One region of the Psychromonas sp. SR45-3 genome, then DNA from elsewhere that is predicted to be linked to it. Evidence: riboswitches for the same ligand, from Rfam matches in the RefSeq annotation. Region 1 holds a riboswitch; the other holds the start of a gene.
What was found. A riboswitch is a leader RNA that binds a small molecule or an ion and turns the genes downstream of it on or off. The one in region 1 is predicted to bind thiamine pyrophosphate.

Region 1 (8,285 bases):
ATAGGTGAAGCGCCAATGGCTAATAATGCATTGGCAGTATTGTTCATCACCACATAATTGGTAATGTTCAGGACGAGTGGCTTTTGCGCACGTAATGCATTCAATGCACTGCTGATAACTTGTCGCTTTTCTGTTGCTATTAGTGACATATTTGCCCCTCTATTTCTGTTTTTATTTAGCACTACGTCTATTTAAATAGCGGCGTTTAAACCTTGTTGCCAGAAGGCAACTTCCATTCTGGTTGCTGTTTTAAATACTTTCACCAAGTGTTGACCACGTTGGGTGTTAATGTCTATTTCAGCCAACAACTGGTCAAAATGTTGCGCGCCATCAGCAACACTTTGTTGGAACTCTTCACCGCTGTATAAATCAATCCAGCTAGCAAATTCATTGCCATCTATTATAGTGTTTTTGTCATTTGCTAATAAACGTCCAATCACTGCATAACCAATAGAACAGGGTGCTAACGCTGCATATAAATCAACGAGGTCACCGGTCATGCCTGCATCTAACACGTAACGAGTGTAAGCGACAGTACCAAAGTCTTCATCCTCTGCTTCTAAGTCTGCTTCTGTTAAGCCCCAATTTGCGCAGTAAGTTACATGGTGACTAATCTCGGAATCTAGTAAAGCATGTACACTAGGTAATGCCTTACGCATGTCTGCTAGCGTATTGGCTTTATAAATGGCCAATGCATAAGCTCGCGCATATTGCTTTAAGAACAAAAAATCTTGTTTTAGGTAATGCAAAAAGCATGGTTGCGCTAAGCTGCCGTTACCTAATTGCATCACAAATGGGTGTTTTGTGTAGGCATCCCAGTCAGACTGGCAAGCACTAATTAAATCTTGATGGTTCATTATTCTCTCGCTGTTTTTTAGTTATCTATTTAAGCCTGATACGAGTGCGCTAACTATTCGAATATTGGCATGTAATCTTTTGCTTTTGGCAGACTTTTAATCAGTTTGTTATCAAACATAAATCGCGCATAATCATCGTAACGTTTTAAATCAATAGCAGCAGGGCGTAATGAAAAACGAGTTAATGTATCGCGCCATGCTCGTTTATTTAACTCATTATTTAACGTATCAGGTGCGTAACTAACAAATTTATTCCATGCTTGCTGCGGGTGGTTAACTATATAAATAGTGGCTTGCTCTATGGCCTTGTTAAAGGCTTTAATCATTTTGGTATCATACTTATTTGCGTTTGCAACAAATACCAATTCATCGTAGACAGGAACACCATGCTCTTCGGGGAAATAAGCTTTAGCTTTAAATCCTTCCAGTTCTAACTGGTTAGTTTCAAAGTTACGTAATCCTCCCCAGATAGCATCGACTTTGCCCGATGCTAATGAAGCCGATAACGCCCAACCTACGTTAATGATTTTTACATCTTTATAATCGAGTTGTACTGTTTCTAGCATTTTTCCGATTGTTGCTTCTTCACTACCTGAGATAGCCACACCGACTTTTTTACCTTTAAGGTCGCTGAGTGAATCAATTTTACCGTTGTCTAATACCATTAATGTATTTAGCGGTGTTGCAATTAAAGTGGCTGAGCGCACTAGTGGTAACCCCTCTGATACATCAATGATCAGGTTTGGCTGATAAGTAATTGCCAAGTCAATATTACCAGCCGCAACTAATTTTGGTGGCATACTTGGGTCTGCAGGTTCTTGGATATCGATAGACAGACCTTGCTGTTTAAAATAACCAAGCTGTTGAGCAATAACAATTGGGCCGTGGTTAGGGTTAACAAACCAATCTAACATCAGCGTGACTTTTTTATCTTCCGCTTGGGCGGAGAATGAAAATAATGCCGCCGTTAGAGACAATGCAGTTAAAATGAAACTCTTTTTCATGTGTTGTATTTCCTTATAGTATTAGTTGTATTAGTTGTATTAGTTGTTTTAGTTTTAGGGTTAGTTTGGCGCCATTAAAAACGGCGCATTTAGATCTCCCAGGGGATTAGCTTTTTTAGTAACTTATCAGTAATGAAATATAAACTCACAGAGAGCGCAGATAGAATAAATAAGGCCGCAAACATTTCATCAATTAACATGCGCGCGTTAGCTTGTAGCATCAAATAACCCAAACCTTCGCTTGAACCTACCCATTCACCGGCAACCGCACCAATCGGCGCAATAACCACCGCAACACGAATACCAGATGCTAAAGTAGGTAAAGAAGCAGGCAGTTGAATATGACGTAACATTTTCCATTTAGTCGCGCCCATGGTTTTAGCTAAATCAAGATAACCAGAAGGAGTATTCTTTAACCCGTCGTAGCAGCAGGTGGTTACAGGAAAAAAGATGATCATGGCCGCCATCACTATTTTTGAGGAAATACCGTATCCTAGCCAGATCATTAAAATAGGCGCAATCGCAAAAACAGGAATCGCTTGGCTGGTGATCAGGATCGGTAATAACCATCGTTTAATGGGTTTAAACAGCAGCATTTGTAGCGCAAAACATAGGCCCATGGAAAGACCTAGTAATAATCCTAAAAGTATCTCTAGTGTGGTCACCCAACTATGTTTTAATAACACTTCATAACGTGTAAATAGGCGTTCAAATACTGCTAACGGCTCAGGTAAAATAAAAGAGGGTAGTTCAAAGAGCACTACAATCGTTTGCCAAATCGCAATTATAATCATAAAAGTGAGCAGAGTACGTAACACTGGTGGTAGTGTTTTATTGCTATCTCTCTTTTTATTTTCAAGCGATTTAGTTAAACCTGATATGGCAAGAAAATTACGCATAATCTTGCTCCAAACGGTCAAGAATAGTCTGCTGAAGAGCTGCGCATTGTGCATCAAATTGTCTTGGTGCTAGAGTGCTAGGTACATCTAATGATTCTGCAGATGCGGGTTGGCCTTGCATAATATAAAGCTGGTTTGCTAAACGGATTGCCTCTTGTGGATCATGCGTAATTAAGACTACGGTTTTATCTTTTAATAATTCATGTGCTAAGTTTTGCAAGCGGTAGCGTGTTACTGCATCTAATGCAGAGAAAGGCTCATCCATTAATACCACCGGCTTGTTTTGCATTAAGGTTCTAGCTAATGCAACACGTTGCCGCATTCCACCAGATAATTGCTGTGGTAAATAATGGGCTTGTTGTTCAAGACCAACCTGCTGTAACAGTTGTTGTGCATTATCACGCTGCGACGGTTTTGGGTTAGGTGTGAATTTCTCACTGAGCAGTACGTTATCTAATACTGATAACCAGGGCATTAATAAATCTTGTTGTGCCATATAGGCAATTTGACCTTGCAGTGCAACATTAGTGCTGGTGGATAGTTGCCCAGACCATTGTACTTTATCACTTAATAAGTTCGCCAAATAACGTAACAAAGAGCTTTTACCGCAGCCACTACGCCCCAGAATACAAGTCCATTGCGCCGCTGGAATATGCATAGTCAATGACGACAATACATGCTGTTCACTATTGTGATAGCGTAAACTGGCATTATGAATACCAATGCTGGGCGCGCTTTGAACTACTGAACTTGATGGTTGTGACGATAGGTTGTTTGTCATGGTAAGCACTTATTGATTCAATACATAAAAATGATCTACAGGGCCGCGGCCTTGACCAATGTTAAGTTGGTCAGCATGTTGTAATGCTTGGGTAATATAATCTTTACCAAGCTGTACTGCTTTTGATAATTCATGGCCTTGAGCTAAATATGAAGCTATCGCTGAAGATAAGGTGCAGCCTGTTCCATGGTTGTTGTTAGTATTAATACGTTTTGCTGTGAGTTGCTGTACTGAGTTCGTCAAAATTAATAAATCATTACTGTTTTCATCTTGTTCTAAATGCCCACCTTTTAATAACACGGCTTTAGCACCTAACTGACGTAAAGCATCAATCATTGCCTGCATCTGTTGTTCGCTGGTGGGAATGTGACTGTCAATCAATGCAGCACCTTCAGGCAGATTAGGGGTAATTAAATCAGCCATTGGTAGTAATTCAGTTTTTAGGGTTTGAATCGCAGCGTTTTCTAATAATAAATCACCGTTGGTGGTCACCATCACAGGGTCAATTACTAAAAAAGGTGGATTGTATTGCTTTAGTTTTTTAGCCACTACTTTGATGATTTCACTGTCTGCTAACATACCTACTTTAACCGCGATAATATTGAGATCACTAAACACGGCATCTAATTGCTTTTCAACATATTCGAGGGGGATTGGGAAGATCGCTGACACACCCTGTGTATTTTGCGCAGTAATGGCGGTAATCGCAGAACAAGCATAGCTACCGGTTGCTGAAATTGCTTTAATATCAGCTTGAATGCCTGCGCCGCCACTGCTGTCAGAGCCTGCAATAGTCAATACAATCGGTGTGCGAATAGGGTTACAAATAGTGTTAGGCGTAAGGTCAGACATAATGGCTCCGTTCACAACGCGATCGGAACTGATATCAACCAATACAAAGCAAAGGAATGCCACAGGAATGGTTTCTACATAGTTCCCTGCGTCAGTGTTAACTGTATCAGGTTCAACGGGTATCGACGTTTTATCAATTAATCTTGATATCACATCGCTCTCAGCCAATGGCCCCCCGACTATAATCACCGCAAATAATAACAAGTTCTGTTAAAAGCGCAATCAAACATATTGGTAAAGGAGAGCTTGTTAAGTTAATCGTGATTAATCGCCTACGGAGCGCATAACAAGGAGGGCTTGTTTCCCGTAGTTTAGGACCTATCAATTTTGATTGAAATTCATAATCAACCTGGCTTTAGTGATGTGGTTTTAGATGCACGGAGGTGATTTGTTATGACGCAATCTTGGCAGCCTCCAAGTGTTACTTGTTGATACGCCTTACTGCCACTGTAAATGTTGCATTGTTAAAATTAATAGCTGTTCCAAACTAAATTTTTTAAAAACAATTTATTGATGAACTGCAATTTTATCAAAAAAACAACTAACTTTTATAGAATAAAAGAGGTATGTTTGCCTTTAAATATTAACTAATAAATTATGAGTAGATGATAACTATTTTAGATAAAGTGAGGCCATCACGTATTTCCACTAAATTATCTTTCTATGTTTCGGTGTTTACCATCGTCGCTTTTACGCTGCTTCAAATTTATAATTTTTTAATACTTAAATCTGAAATAAAAATACAAATTAATAAAGAGCAATATACACAAGCTAAATATATCGCAAAAGACATTCAAAAAAAATAACAATGCGAACGAGTTTTTTGGTTGCTTTAGCTGATAAAATCCCTCCTAAAAAAATACAATCAGAAGTCTTTATAACGGAAATCATTAAAAATAATATTGTTTTTACTGATTTTTTTCCGCAGGGCTTTGCAGTTATAAGCCCAAATGGACAGGGTGCTATAGCTGAATATCCGGTTATTCCAGGTAGAAAAAACTTAATAATGACTGATTACGAATGGTTGAGAAAGGCAAACAATAGCCAAGGCGTTATTATTAGTTCACCTTTTCGTTCTGAAGTTATGGGTGAAGTACTGGTTGTGATCGCAAAAGCGTTAAGAGATCAAAATGGGAAAGTATTAGGCATATTAGAAGCACCAATCTTCTTGAACCGCCCCGGATTTATGGAGTATATTTTTGATAAAGACTTTAGTGAACGAAGCGATATATTAGTCATTTCAAGAATAAATCAAATATTCTTAGCATCGAGCGATCCAAATCTAGTGTTAAAAGCAACGCCAAAAAAAGGGATGGATGCATTCCTCGACGAGGTAATGGCGGGCTTTAATGGATATGGCAATACAGTTACATCAGTTGAAGGTGAGATGTTAGCAGCTACGGCTGATATTAACTCTCCAGATTGGTTTGTTATGGTAAGAACCCCTGTGGCCAAGGTTTATCAATTAATAAACGAAAGTTTACGAACAGCAATTATTAATGGGATCATTGTTAGTGTTTCTGTTTTTTTGGCGATTATGTTTTTTTTATTCTTCTTTTTTAATCCATTAAAAAAGGCTGCTGAATCTGTTAGGGAAATGGTATCGCAAAAAAAATCACTGACACATATTAAAGGTTATAAAAAAGATGAAATAGGTGATTTGATTATTGGTTTTAATGCAGCTATTGATATGGTTAATGAGAGAAATGATAAACTTGAAAAATCGAACGCGGTATTAGAGTCATTGTCACAAGTAGATGGGCTAACTGACGTATTTAATAGGAGGTGGTTAGATAAAACGCTTAATCATTTATGGTTGGTGAAAACGCGTAGCCAACAACCGTTAACTCTTTTACTCATTGATATAGATGAGTTCAAAAAATTTAATGATACTTATGGACATATAGCGGGTGATGATTGTTTAAAAAAAGTAGCTCAAACTATCCAAGAGACTATTTATAGACCTACTGATTTTTTGGCTCGTTATGGTGGTGAGGAGTTTGTTATACTACTAGAAAGTGATATTAAAGAAGGTGCTTTAGTAGCAGAAAAGGTAAGGCTTGCAGTGAGTAATTTAAACATTTCCCATAGTGAGTCATCATACAAGCATGTCACAATTAGTTTAGGTATCGCATCAATGATCCCTCAATTAAACATTAAATCTGTTGAGTTAATTAAACAAGCAGATCTTGCCTTATACCAAAGCAAGGAAAAGGGGAGGAATCGCTGCGAGCGTTATAAAAGCAGGTCATAAATGAAGCAGTGATGTTCAAAAGGAGTGTTTAAAAAGAGAATTTTATTTGGCCATCGTTAGACATCATTATTTACAGGATTTTATTTATTGGCTCAAGCAAAGTGATACAACACTGCTATCGTCACTAATTTCTACATTAAATTACTTCGCAATAATCTATTATCGATTTAATCACACGTCTTCAATTAAGCAATCCAAACTATCTCTTATAATTAAATGTAATTGCACTTTCTCTTTCACTTTCATTAATCGTAATTTAAGTTAGTTAAGAAGGCTGTACACAGTCTTAATGGCTGGTTAAATAACTCGTAAACATATTATATCCCTCTAATATTAATAACTAAATTTGACTTTAGAGAGTGAATAAATTGGTGTTATCAATGGTATTGACCTGAGTATATATTATTTGTTTTTTTATATAAAAACCTACTCTGAAAGAGAGTGAGCTGATAAAAAACATTAGAGAAAACTTGATCTTTATTGCTTCAAAAAGCGTACATGATCCTATACAAATTAGGAGTGATTATGGACACTTTGGCATTAGATCTGGCACGGTTTCAATTTGCATTTACTGTGTCTTTCCACATTATATTCCCATCATTTACTATCGGGCTTGCCTCCTACTTAGCTGTATTAGAAGGCTTATGGCTGAAAACCAACGATGACAAATATATTCAAATCTATAAATATTGGTTGAAAATATTCTCTGTTACTTTTGGCATGGGCGTGGTTAGTGGGATTGTACTCAGTTATCAATTTGGTACTAATTGGAGTGTATTCTCAGATAAAACGGGCCCTATCCTTGGGCCATTAATGGGCTATGAAATTTTAACTGCATTTTTCCTAGAGGCTGGATTTCTTGGAGTGATGCTGTTTGGTATGAAAAAAGTGGGCAGAAAACTACATTTCTCTGCTACCTGTGTTGTTGCTTTTGGTACTTTTCTCTCGGCCTTTTGGATCTTGTCAGTTAACAGTTGGATGCAAACACCTGCTGGGTATTCGATAAATGAGGCTGGACAATTTATCCCAGAAGATTGGCTCGCGATTATTTTTAATCCTTCATTTCCATACCGTTTAGTGCATATGTTGTTAGCCTCTTATCTGACGACTGCCTTTGTGGTGGCTGCAGTAGCGGGGCACCACCTAATTAAAGCAAATCATAATCCGCTAGCCAAAACTATGTTTTCAATGGCGTTGTGGATGATTGTTATTGTCGCGCCACTGCAAATTATTGTTGGTGATTTTCATGGTTTAAATACGATGCAGCATCAACCCGCAAAAATAGCTGCGATGGAAGGGCATTATGACTCTCATGACGGTGCTCCCCTGATCCTTTTCGGCATACCTGATGATCAAGCTAAAGAGATGAAATATCAGGTAGCTATTCCTAAGTTAGGTAGTCTTATTTTAACCCATGAACTTAACGGCAGAGTACAAGGCCTTGATGCTTTTCCTGAAGCTGATCATCCACCCGTTTCGATTGTTTTTTGGAGTTTCAGGGGAATGGTGGGTATTGGTTTTGGTATGTTGATGATTGGTCTTGTCAGTTTATGGCTTCGTAAAAAAGGTAAGCTTTATCAAACACCATTATTTCACAAAGCCTGTGTTTTATTCGGTCCTGCTGGTTTTGCCGCTTTA
Region 2 (8,285 bases), on a different contig from region 1:
GGTAAAATGGTTGCAGAAGATCCTACATTTAAAGTTGAAACTGATATCGATTCAGGTGAAACAATCCTGTCTGGTATGGGTGAGCTTCACTTAGATATCAAAGTAGATATATTAAAACGTACTTACGGTGTTGATTTATTAGTTGGTGAACCTCAAGTTGCTTACCGTGAAACAATCACACAAGCAATTGAAGATTCTTACACACATAAGAAACAATCTGGTGGTTCTGGTCAATTTGGTAAAATCGATTACCGTATCAAGCCTGGCGAACCTGGTAGTGGTTTTGCGTTTAAATCAATTGTTGTTGGTGGTAACGTACCTAAAGAATTCTTCCCAGCTATCGAGAAAGGCTTTAAAAGCATGATGGATACTGGTGTACTTGCTGGTTTCCCTGTACTTGACGTTGAAGTTGAACTTTTTGATGGTGGTTTCCATGCCGTGGATTCATCTGCAGTAGCATTTGAATTAGCAGCACGTGGTGCATTCCGTCAGTCTATCCCTAAAGCAGGCGCACAACTTCTTGAGCCTATGATGGCTGTAGACGTGTTCACTCCTGATGATCATGTTGGTGATGTAATCGGTGACCTTAGTCGTCGTCGTGGTATGATCGCTGGTCAAGAGCCTAGTGCTTCTGGTGTTCGTATTAAAGCTGACGTACCTCTTTCAGAAATGTTTGGTTACATCGGTTCACTACGTACAATGACATCAGGTCGTGGTCAGTTCTCTATGGAGTTCAAAAACTACATGCCTTGTCCTGCTTCAGTATCTGATGCTGTGATTGAGAAAGTTAAAGCTGATAAAGCAGCGGCTAAAAAATAATTTTTTTCCTAAATTAGGATAAAAAGAAAATATTTTAAAGTTGATAAACCCTGATAATGAAAGTTATCGGGGTTTTTTTATGTCTAATTTTATGAACGGAAGAGTTTTGCGCGACTGTTAGTGGTGAGTTCTCTATAGAGTTCAAAAAACACCATAGCTTATCCTACTTCCCTAATATCTAGAGTAAGCCGATAAAGTAGCTGCTAAAAGTAATTTCAAATAATAATAATTTTAGCTTTTCCTCGTAATGTAAGATGCGGGGCTCGTTTGTTTTTATCGATATGATGTTTTATTTTTACTTATAGGATATTTTAAACTATCCTCGCACCAACAATAAATTTATATCCAATAATAGGTATTTTAATTATGATTTTTGGTCGAGTTACACTTAAGCAAAAGTTGGCTTTTTCCGCTAGTTTTGCCATTTTAGTCGGTGCTATATTAGTGATGACAATCTCTTTTCAAAGCTCACTCAAACGATTAGATATTGAATTAAATCAGCGGCTTTTAAGTAGTACTAGTTATTACAATCGGTACGTGAGTGACTGGCTTGGTGCAAAAGGAGAAGCGCTACAGTCTCTACCCGCTACCATCGAACTTGATCAATTAGAAAAACATTTACAGCAGCTTCGAGTTGGTGCTAGGTTTGATAATGTATTTTTAGCATTTCAAGATGGTAGTCAAAAAAATGCAAATGGCGTAATTCTACCTCCAGGTAATGATGATCCTAGAAAGTGGGGCTGGTATAAAAATGCGATGAGCAAGCCGCAAGAAGTCTTTATGGATAACCCAACGGTAGCCGCAGCGACAGGCGCAAATGTTGTTTCTCTTGGTAAAGCCGTTCAGGTGCTAGGCGAAACTGCCGTTTTAGGTGCAGATGTACAGATAAGCGATATCATTGAGCAATTACAAAGTGCTGTCTTACCTGGTATAGGTTATATGTTTATCGCAACCGATAAAGGTAATGTTTTTGCACATGCTGATAGCTCGTTATTAAATAAACCGCTTAGTGCGATGGACCCTGGATTGAGTCAAGGTTTATCAAATTTGTCCACCGCAAATGCTAAATTACAAATCATGCTGGTGGCTAATCAAGAGAGTTATGTTTATGTCGCTCCTATTAAAGGAACGCGTTTACAAACGATTGTGATAATTAATAAAGAATCTGTTGTTGCGCCTTTAATTACAGCACTCTGGCAGCAATTGTTAGGTGCATTAGTGATTGTTGCTGTTTGTTTGTTAGCTTTTAATCTGTTTTGTAATTATCTCTTCAAACCATTACAAGGTGTATCTCGCGCTCTGGAAACGATTGCACAAGGGGGAGGTGATTTAACGAGACGTATTGATATTGATAGTAATGACGAAGTGGGTACATTAGCGAAGCACTTCAACCAGTTTATGGGCAGCTTACAAATGCTTATTCAAGATGTTTTTGCGCTGGCTGAACAGCTTAAAATAGAAGCGCGTGACAGTGAAGGGCGATCCAATGAATCAGTTAAAGGGTTACAATTGCAGCAGCAAGAGGTAACCATGGTGGCAACGGCTGTGACTGAGATGTCATCAGCAACGCATGAAATTGCCGAAAATGCAGAGCAAACAGCACAGGCTGCTTATTCTTTAGCTGATTATGCGCAACAGGGGCAATCAGAAGTAGAAAAAACGCAACATTCAATTACCAACTTAACGACTGAAATCGTTCAGGCGACTGATGTTATTAGCGAGCTACATCAGCATGCGCAAGATATAAATGGAATTTTAACAACCATCCAAGGTATCGCGGATCAGACTAATTTATTGGCACTTAACGCTGCTATTGAAGCGGCAAGAGCTGGTGACCACGGACGTGGTTTTGCTGTGGTCGCTGATGAAGTACGTAGTTTAGCGCAGAGGACTCATAGCTCTACTGAAGAAATTCAGAGTATGATCGGCACTTTGCAGACGAGCACTAATAATGCAGTGAAATTGATGAATAACAGTTCTTTATTAGCGAAAGGTACAGTGAATGATGCACAGCAGGCTGCACAATCTTTAGCTAAAATTAAGGATTCAGTAGAAGTTATTAGTAATATGGCAACACAAATTGCCACCGCTTCAGAGGAACAAAATCAAGTAACCTCTGAGATCACTAAAAATACGACATCAATTAAAGATGTAACTGATAAATTAACTGAAGACGCTACGGTATCTAAATTACAAGCGAGTGAATTGAATGCACAAGCTAATTTGTTAAGTGCTAAAGTTTCAGTTTTTCATGTGTAATTAATAATGAACTATTCGCTCCTCTTACTCTTGTAAGGGGAGACTTGTTTATCCCGAGATATCTGCCTTAGGGGAGATATTTTGAACCTCAATGCAGCTAAAGCTACGGTAAGTATAAAACCTATGCTGACAGATACTTAATGTGCTTTGCTTTTAGCAAATCCTTTTGTCATGAAACGTGCACTACTTTTTGCCATCAAGAGACCATCTACATATAACTCACCTTCTACTTTATAAAGAGGAGGACGAGAAGGCAGGACTTTAGCTGTCATTAAAATATCACTGTTGACTTTCATTTCATGTAGAAAGCGAATATTCATATCCGCCGTTACTGCTTCAATATCTTGATTGAAAACCGCTTGGCACATGCTGCTATCTAACAATGCCGCTAAAAAACCACCATGCAATATACTTTCATAGCCCTGCTGATGAATTGAGCTTTTAAAATGAGCCCAGACTTGCTGATTAGGATCACTGTAAAAATCTAATTTCAAACCTAATACGGCATTGGACCCGCACATCATGCAACCTTGATGACTTTTTTGCTTGTGTACTAAGGTGAGTGGCTGAGGAATATTCTTGTTATTAAGTAATTGTAATTCTTTTAATAATTGTGCTTTCTCTGAGTCATGTGTAGCAGACATATTAACCTCTATCATTCATTATTGATAACAAAAGTAATTGGCATATGCTAATTACTTGGTTAAGATAACATAGCAAAAGGTAATTGATAACTGATAACTGAAATTTAGAACTAAGAACTAAGAACTGAGAGCTGTAGATGAGACCTAAAATAAAGCGGCATATCTGTGCTGAAAAATTTGCTAAATGTAGCCTATTTAAACCCAATGGTATTCCAGTAACTAAGCTAATCAAAATCAGTATCGAAAGTGATGAATTGGAAGCTATTCGCTTGGTGGATATTGAAGGGCTTTCGCAACAGGATGCAGCCAAAAGAATGCAAGTTTCACGACAAACCTTTGCCAATATTTTAAAAAAATCACGTTTTAAGATAAGTAATGCATTGATTAATGGTCATGCATTAGTCTTACCCGATGAACTAGTCAACCTCATTAATTAAGGAAAATACCATGATTTATGCTATCGCAATGAGCAATAATAAGCTGTCTCACCAGTTTTCAAAATCTGAGAACTTCACCTTTTATGATGAAAACAATCAGATAATAGCCGTGCATGATAATCCAGCTTTAGGTCTTACCGGTTGCTCTGCAAAGTTATTAATTATTCAACTCTTACAAGAAATGCACTGCGATGTTGTGATTGTTAGAAAAGTAGGTGAAAAAACCTTAGCAAAACTGCTAAATGCAGGTTTAAAAGTAGAGCAAGGTAATACAAGGGATGAGATTGAAACATTATTGCTAAGTGCTAAATTACATCGTCGATCATTAAATACACCTGAGCAAGGTGTGTTGAAAAAGGTATCGCATAAAAATGCTGATGGTCGATGCTGCCACCATCATTAGACCATATAGCCGTTATTTATCAACTTTATGGCTGAGATCTGCTTACTTCTAACCTTGCTGCTTTTTGCATCTTGAATGCGAGTAATTTTTACTTAGCCTCAAATAATAAATGGTTTAGGTTATTGGTTTAAATCATTTTACTATTTCCTTAACCCTTAAGTGATTAATCATTGTTAAGAGTTAAGGTCTTTTTTGCTTAATTTTCTTCTCTTGTTTAACTTGGTTGCTTTTTCTTCTATACTGCCCGCATCTTGTCGGAGTGCTAATGGGAATTTCCCAAAGGCTGAGACCACATTAGTTAGCTATCATTTTGAATAGTTAACGTGGGATCCGTGGAACCTGATTGGGCTAATACCTACGAAGGGAACAAGTAGAAAATATCTGTCTATTTTCCATTCTTGGATATTTTTTAACTTCCACACCTATTCGACAAGCAATCTTTTATAAACCGTTTATATTAAACTAGGTAAAGAATGCTATGTCTAAAGAAATTAATTCAACGTTAAAAACCACTGATCGTAAAGGTCTATCTCGTCGTGAATCACGTCAAGCCGCACAGGATTATATTCAAAATTTGAATAATGAGTCTTATCCTAACTCTGAAAAAATATTTATTGACGGTGATATTCATCCGATCAAAGTAGCGATGCGTCAAATTCATCAAACTGATACATTTGTTGGTGGCAGTGAAGAAAACCCAATTTATGAAAAAAATGAACCTATTCCAGTTTACGATACATCAGGCCCTTATACAGATCCTAATACTAAAATAGATGTCCATGCGGGATTGCCAAAACTACGTAAAAGCTGGATAGAAGCGCGTGATGACGTCGAAGTCCTTGAAGGTGTGACGTCAGAGTTTGCACAGACACGTTTAGCTGACGAGTCATTAGATGAATTACGTTTCGCCAAGTTACCTAAGCCTTTACGCGCTAAAAAAGGTCAATGTGTAACGCAGTTGCATTACGCGCGTCAGGGCATTATCACACCAGAAATGGAATATATTGCGATTCGTGAAAACCAAGGCCGTGAGCGAATTAAATGTGAAGCTTTACTTTCACAACATGCAGGGCAGAGTTACGGAGCGAATTTACAGGAATCAATTACGCCTGAATTTGTTCGCTCAGAAGTAGCTAGAGGGCGTGCGATCATTCCATCTAATATTAACCATCCAGAATTAGAACCGATGATCATTGGTCGTAACTTTTTAGTTAAAGTTAACTCTAATATCGGTAACTCTTCTGTCTCATCTTCCATTGAAGAAGAAGTTGAAAAATTAGTCTGGTCGACGCTTTGGGGCGGTGACACGGTGATGGATTTATCAACGGGTCGTAATATTCATGAGACTCGCGAATGGATCCTACGTAACTCACCTGTACCAATCGGTACCGTACCAATTTACCAAGCCTTAGAAAAAGTAAATGGTGTGGTTGAAGATTTAACCTGGGAGGTCTTTCGCGATACGTTAATTGAGCAAGCAGAGCAAGGTGTGGATTATTTTACAATTCATGCGGGCGTATTGTTACGCTTTGTTCCGATGACGGCTAAACGCGTTACAGGTATTGTGTCACGTGGTGGTTCAATCATGGCGAAGTGGTGTCTGACTTATCATAAAGAAAACTTTGCTTATGAATACTTCCGTGAAATTTGTGAAATTTGCCAGCAGTACGATGTGTCGTTATCACTAGGCGATGGATTACGTCCAGGCTCGGTTGCAGATGCCAATGATGAAGCACAATTTTCTGAACTAGAAGTATTAGGTGAGTTAACCAAAGTAGCTTGGGAATATGATGTGCAAGTGATCATTGAAGGCCCTGGCCATATTCCGATGCAGATGATTAAAGAAAACATGGATAAGCAGTTAACAGAATGTTTTGAAGCGCCTTTCTACACATTAGGTCCACTAACAACTGATATTGCACCGGGTTACGACCATATCACCTCTGGTATCGGTGCTGCGCAAATTGGTTGGTACGGTTGTGCAATGCTGTGTTATGTGACACCTAAAGAACATTTAGGGTTACCTAATAAAGATGATGTAAAAGTAGGTTTGATCACTTATAAAATTGCAGCACATGCAGCAGATTTAGCAAAAGGCCATCCTGGTGCACAAATTCGAGACAATGCTTTATCTAAATCTCGTTTTGAATTCCGTTGGGAAGATCAATTCAATCTCGGTTTAGACCCAGTAACATCGCGAGAATATCACGATGAAACTTTGCCACAAGAATCGGGGAAAGTAGCGCATTTCTGCTCGATGTGTGGCCCTAAATTTTGCTCAATGAAAATCACCCAAGATGTGCGTGACTTTACTGCGAAGTTAGATTCAGGTGAAATATCGATTAAAATTCTTGATGAAACCATTGTTATGACTACAGACATGACAGCGGAACAAGGCATGGCCATTAAAGCGAAAGAGTTTACTGAAAGTGGTGCTGAAATATATCAGCCGGCTTTTGTGGATAAAGTATAAAGCTTAGATAAAGTATAATGGCAAAAATTGCCGGCTATTAGTCTTTTACTAATAACCGGTTTACAAACAAGTTTAAGGTTAAATATGAATAATATAGTGTGGACAATTGCAGGATCTGACTCTAGCGCAGGCGCAGGGATCCAAGCAGATCTTTGTACATTCCATGATTTAGGGGCAGATGGTTGCTCTGTGATCACGGCGGTCACTGCGCAAAATTCACAAGCTGTGCAGCTTGTTGAAAGTGTTTCTGAAAAAATGTTCGCACAACAATTAGCCAGTTTAGCGGAAGATATGCCTGCTAAAGTGATTAAAATCGGTCTGATAGCGAGTGTTGAGCATGTCAAAATTCTTGCACAGCAACTAGCAATCTACAAACAAACTTGGGCACGTAAGCCATTTGTTATTTATGACCCTGTGGCGGTAGCATCGACAGGTGATGAAATGGCAGAAGAGGGCATTAATGAGGTTATTAAAACGCAATTACTCCCTCAAATCGATCTATTAACACCTAATGCGAATGAAGTATTAACCTTATCTGGACATGCATTAATTTCTGGTGAATCGTTTAAACCTGCCGTGGATAAATTAATCAGCATGGGCTGCGGTAGTGTTTTAATTAAAGGCGGTCACTTTGAGCTGGTGGATGACATTGCGCTTGATTATTGGAGTGATGGAGAAAGAGAAATCGCACTAACAAGCCCTCGTTTAGACAATGTTCATACGCACGGAACAGGTTGTACCTTAGCCAGTGCCATTGCTGCAACGATGGCCTTAGATTATTTTATAGAAGATGCGTTAGTGATTGCAAAAGGTTATTTAAACCAAGGCTTAAAAGCCTCTAAAGCACTCGGTGCTGGTGAAGGTTCTGTCGCGCATTGTGGTTGGCCAACGCTGCGTGCTGATTTTCCTGAAGTCGTTTTACCTGAATCAAGTATTGGTTATGAGTTAGACCTACCAGGTAGTTTAGAAGCGGGCCCTGGCTTTAAACCTTGTGACACCATTAAATTAGGTTTATATCCCGTTGTTGATTCTGTTGAATGGGTAGAGCGCGTATTGAAAATGGGCGTAAAAACTCTTCAGTTACGTATTAAAGACAAACAACCAGAACAAGTCGAGCAACAAATTATTGATGCGATAGCGTTAGGAAAACAGTATGACGCACGTTTATTTATTAATGATTATTGGCAGTTAGCCATCAAACATAATGCTTACGGAGTACATCTGGGGCAAGAAGATATGGATGTAGCTGA

Region 2: linked by a shared signal. The riboswitch ahead of thiC (phosphomethylpyrimidine synthase ThiC) and the one ahead of thiD (bifunctional hydroxymethylpyrimidine kinase/phosphomethylpyrimidine kinase) in region 1 are both predicted to bind thiamine pyrophosphate.

What each region holds. Positions count from the first base shown of each region.
Region 1 covers NZ_JACJDP010000009.1:90,221-98,505, forward strand. The annotation lists gene thiM (hydroxyethylthiazole kinase) at 1-149, opposite strand, end outside; gene tenA (thiaminase II) at 192-857, opposite strand; gene H5084_RS07385 (ABC transporter substrate-binding protein) at 911-1,861, opposite strand; gene H5084_RS07390 (ABC transporter permease) at 1,951-2,760, opposite strand; gene H5084_RS07395 (ABC transporter ATP-binding protein) at 2,753-3,541, opposite strand; gene thiD (bifunctional hydroxymethylpyrimidine kinase/phosphomethylpyrimidine kinase) at 3,551-4,393, opposite strand; TPP riboswitch at 4,460-4,581, opposite strand; gene H5084_RS07405 (diguanylate cyclase) at 5,217-6,647, shown strand; gene H5084_RS07410 (cytochrome ubiquinol oxidase subunit I) at 7,170-8,285, shown strand, end outside.
Region 2 covers NZ_JACJDP010000026.1:13,206-21,490, forward strand. The annotation lists gene fusA (elongation factor G) at 1-819, shown strand, start outside; gene H5084_RS13515 (methyl-accepting chemotaxis protein) at 1,186-3,078, shown strand; gene H5084_RS13520 (PaaI family thioesterase) at 3,216-3,722, opposite strand; gene H5084_RS13525 (DUF134 domain-containing protein) at 3,860-4,159, shown strand; gene H5084_RS13530 (NifB/NifX family molybdenum-iron cluster-binding protein) at 4,170-4,562, shown strand; TPP riboswitch at 4,808-4,945, shown strand; gene thiC (phosphomethylpyrimidine synthase ThiC) at 5,041-7,035, shown strand; gene thiE (thiamine phosphate synthase) at 7,120-8,285, shown strand, end outside.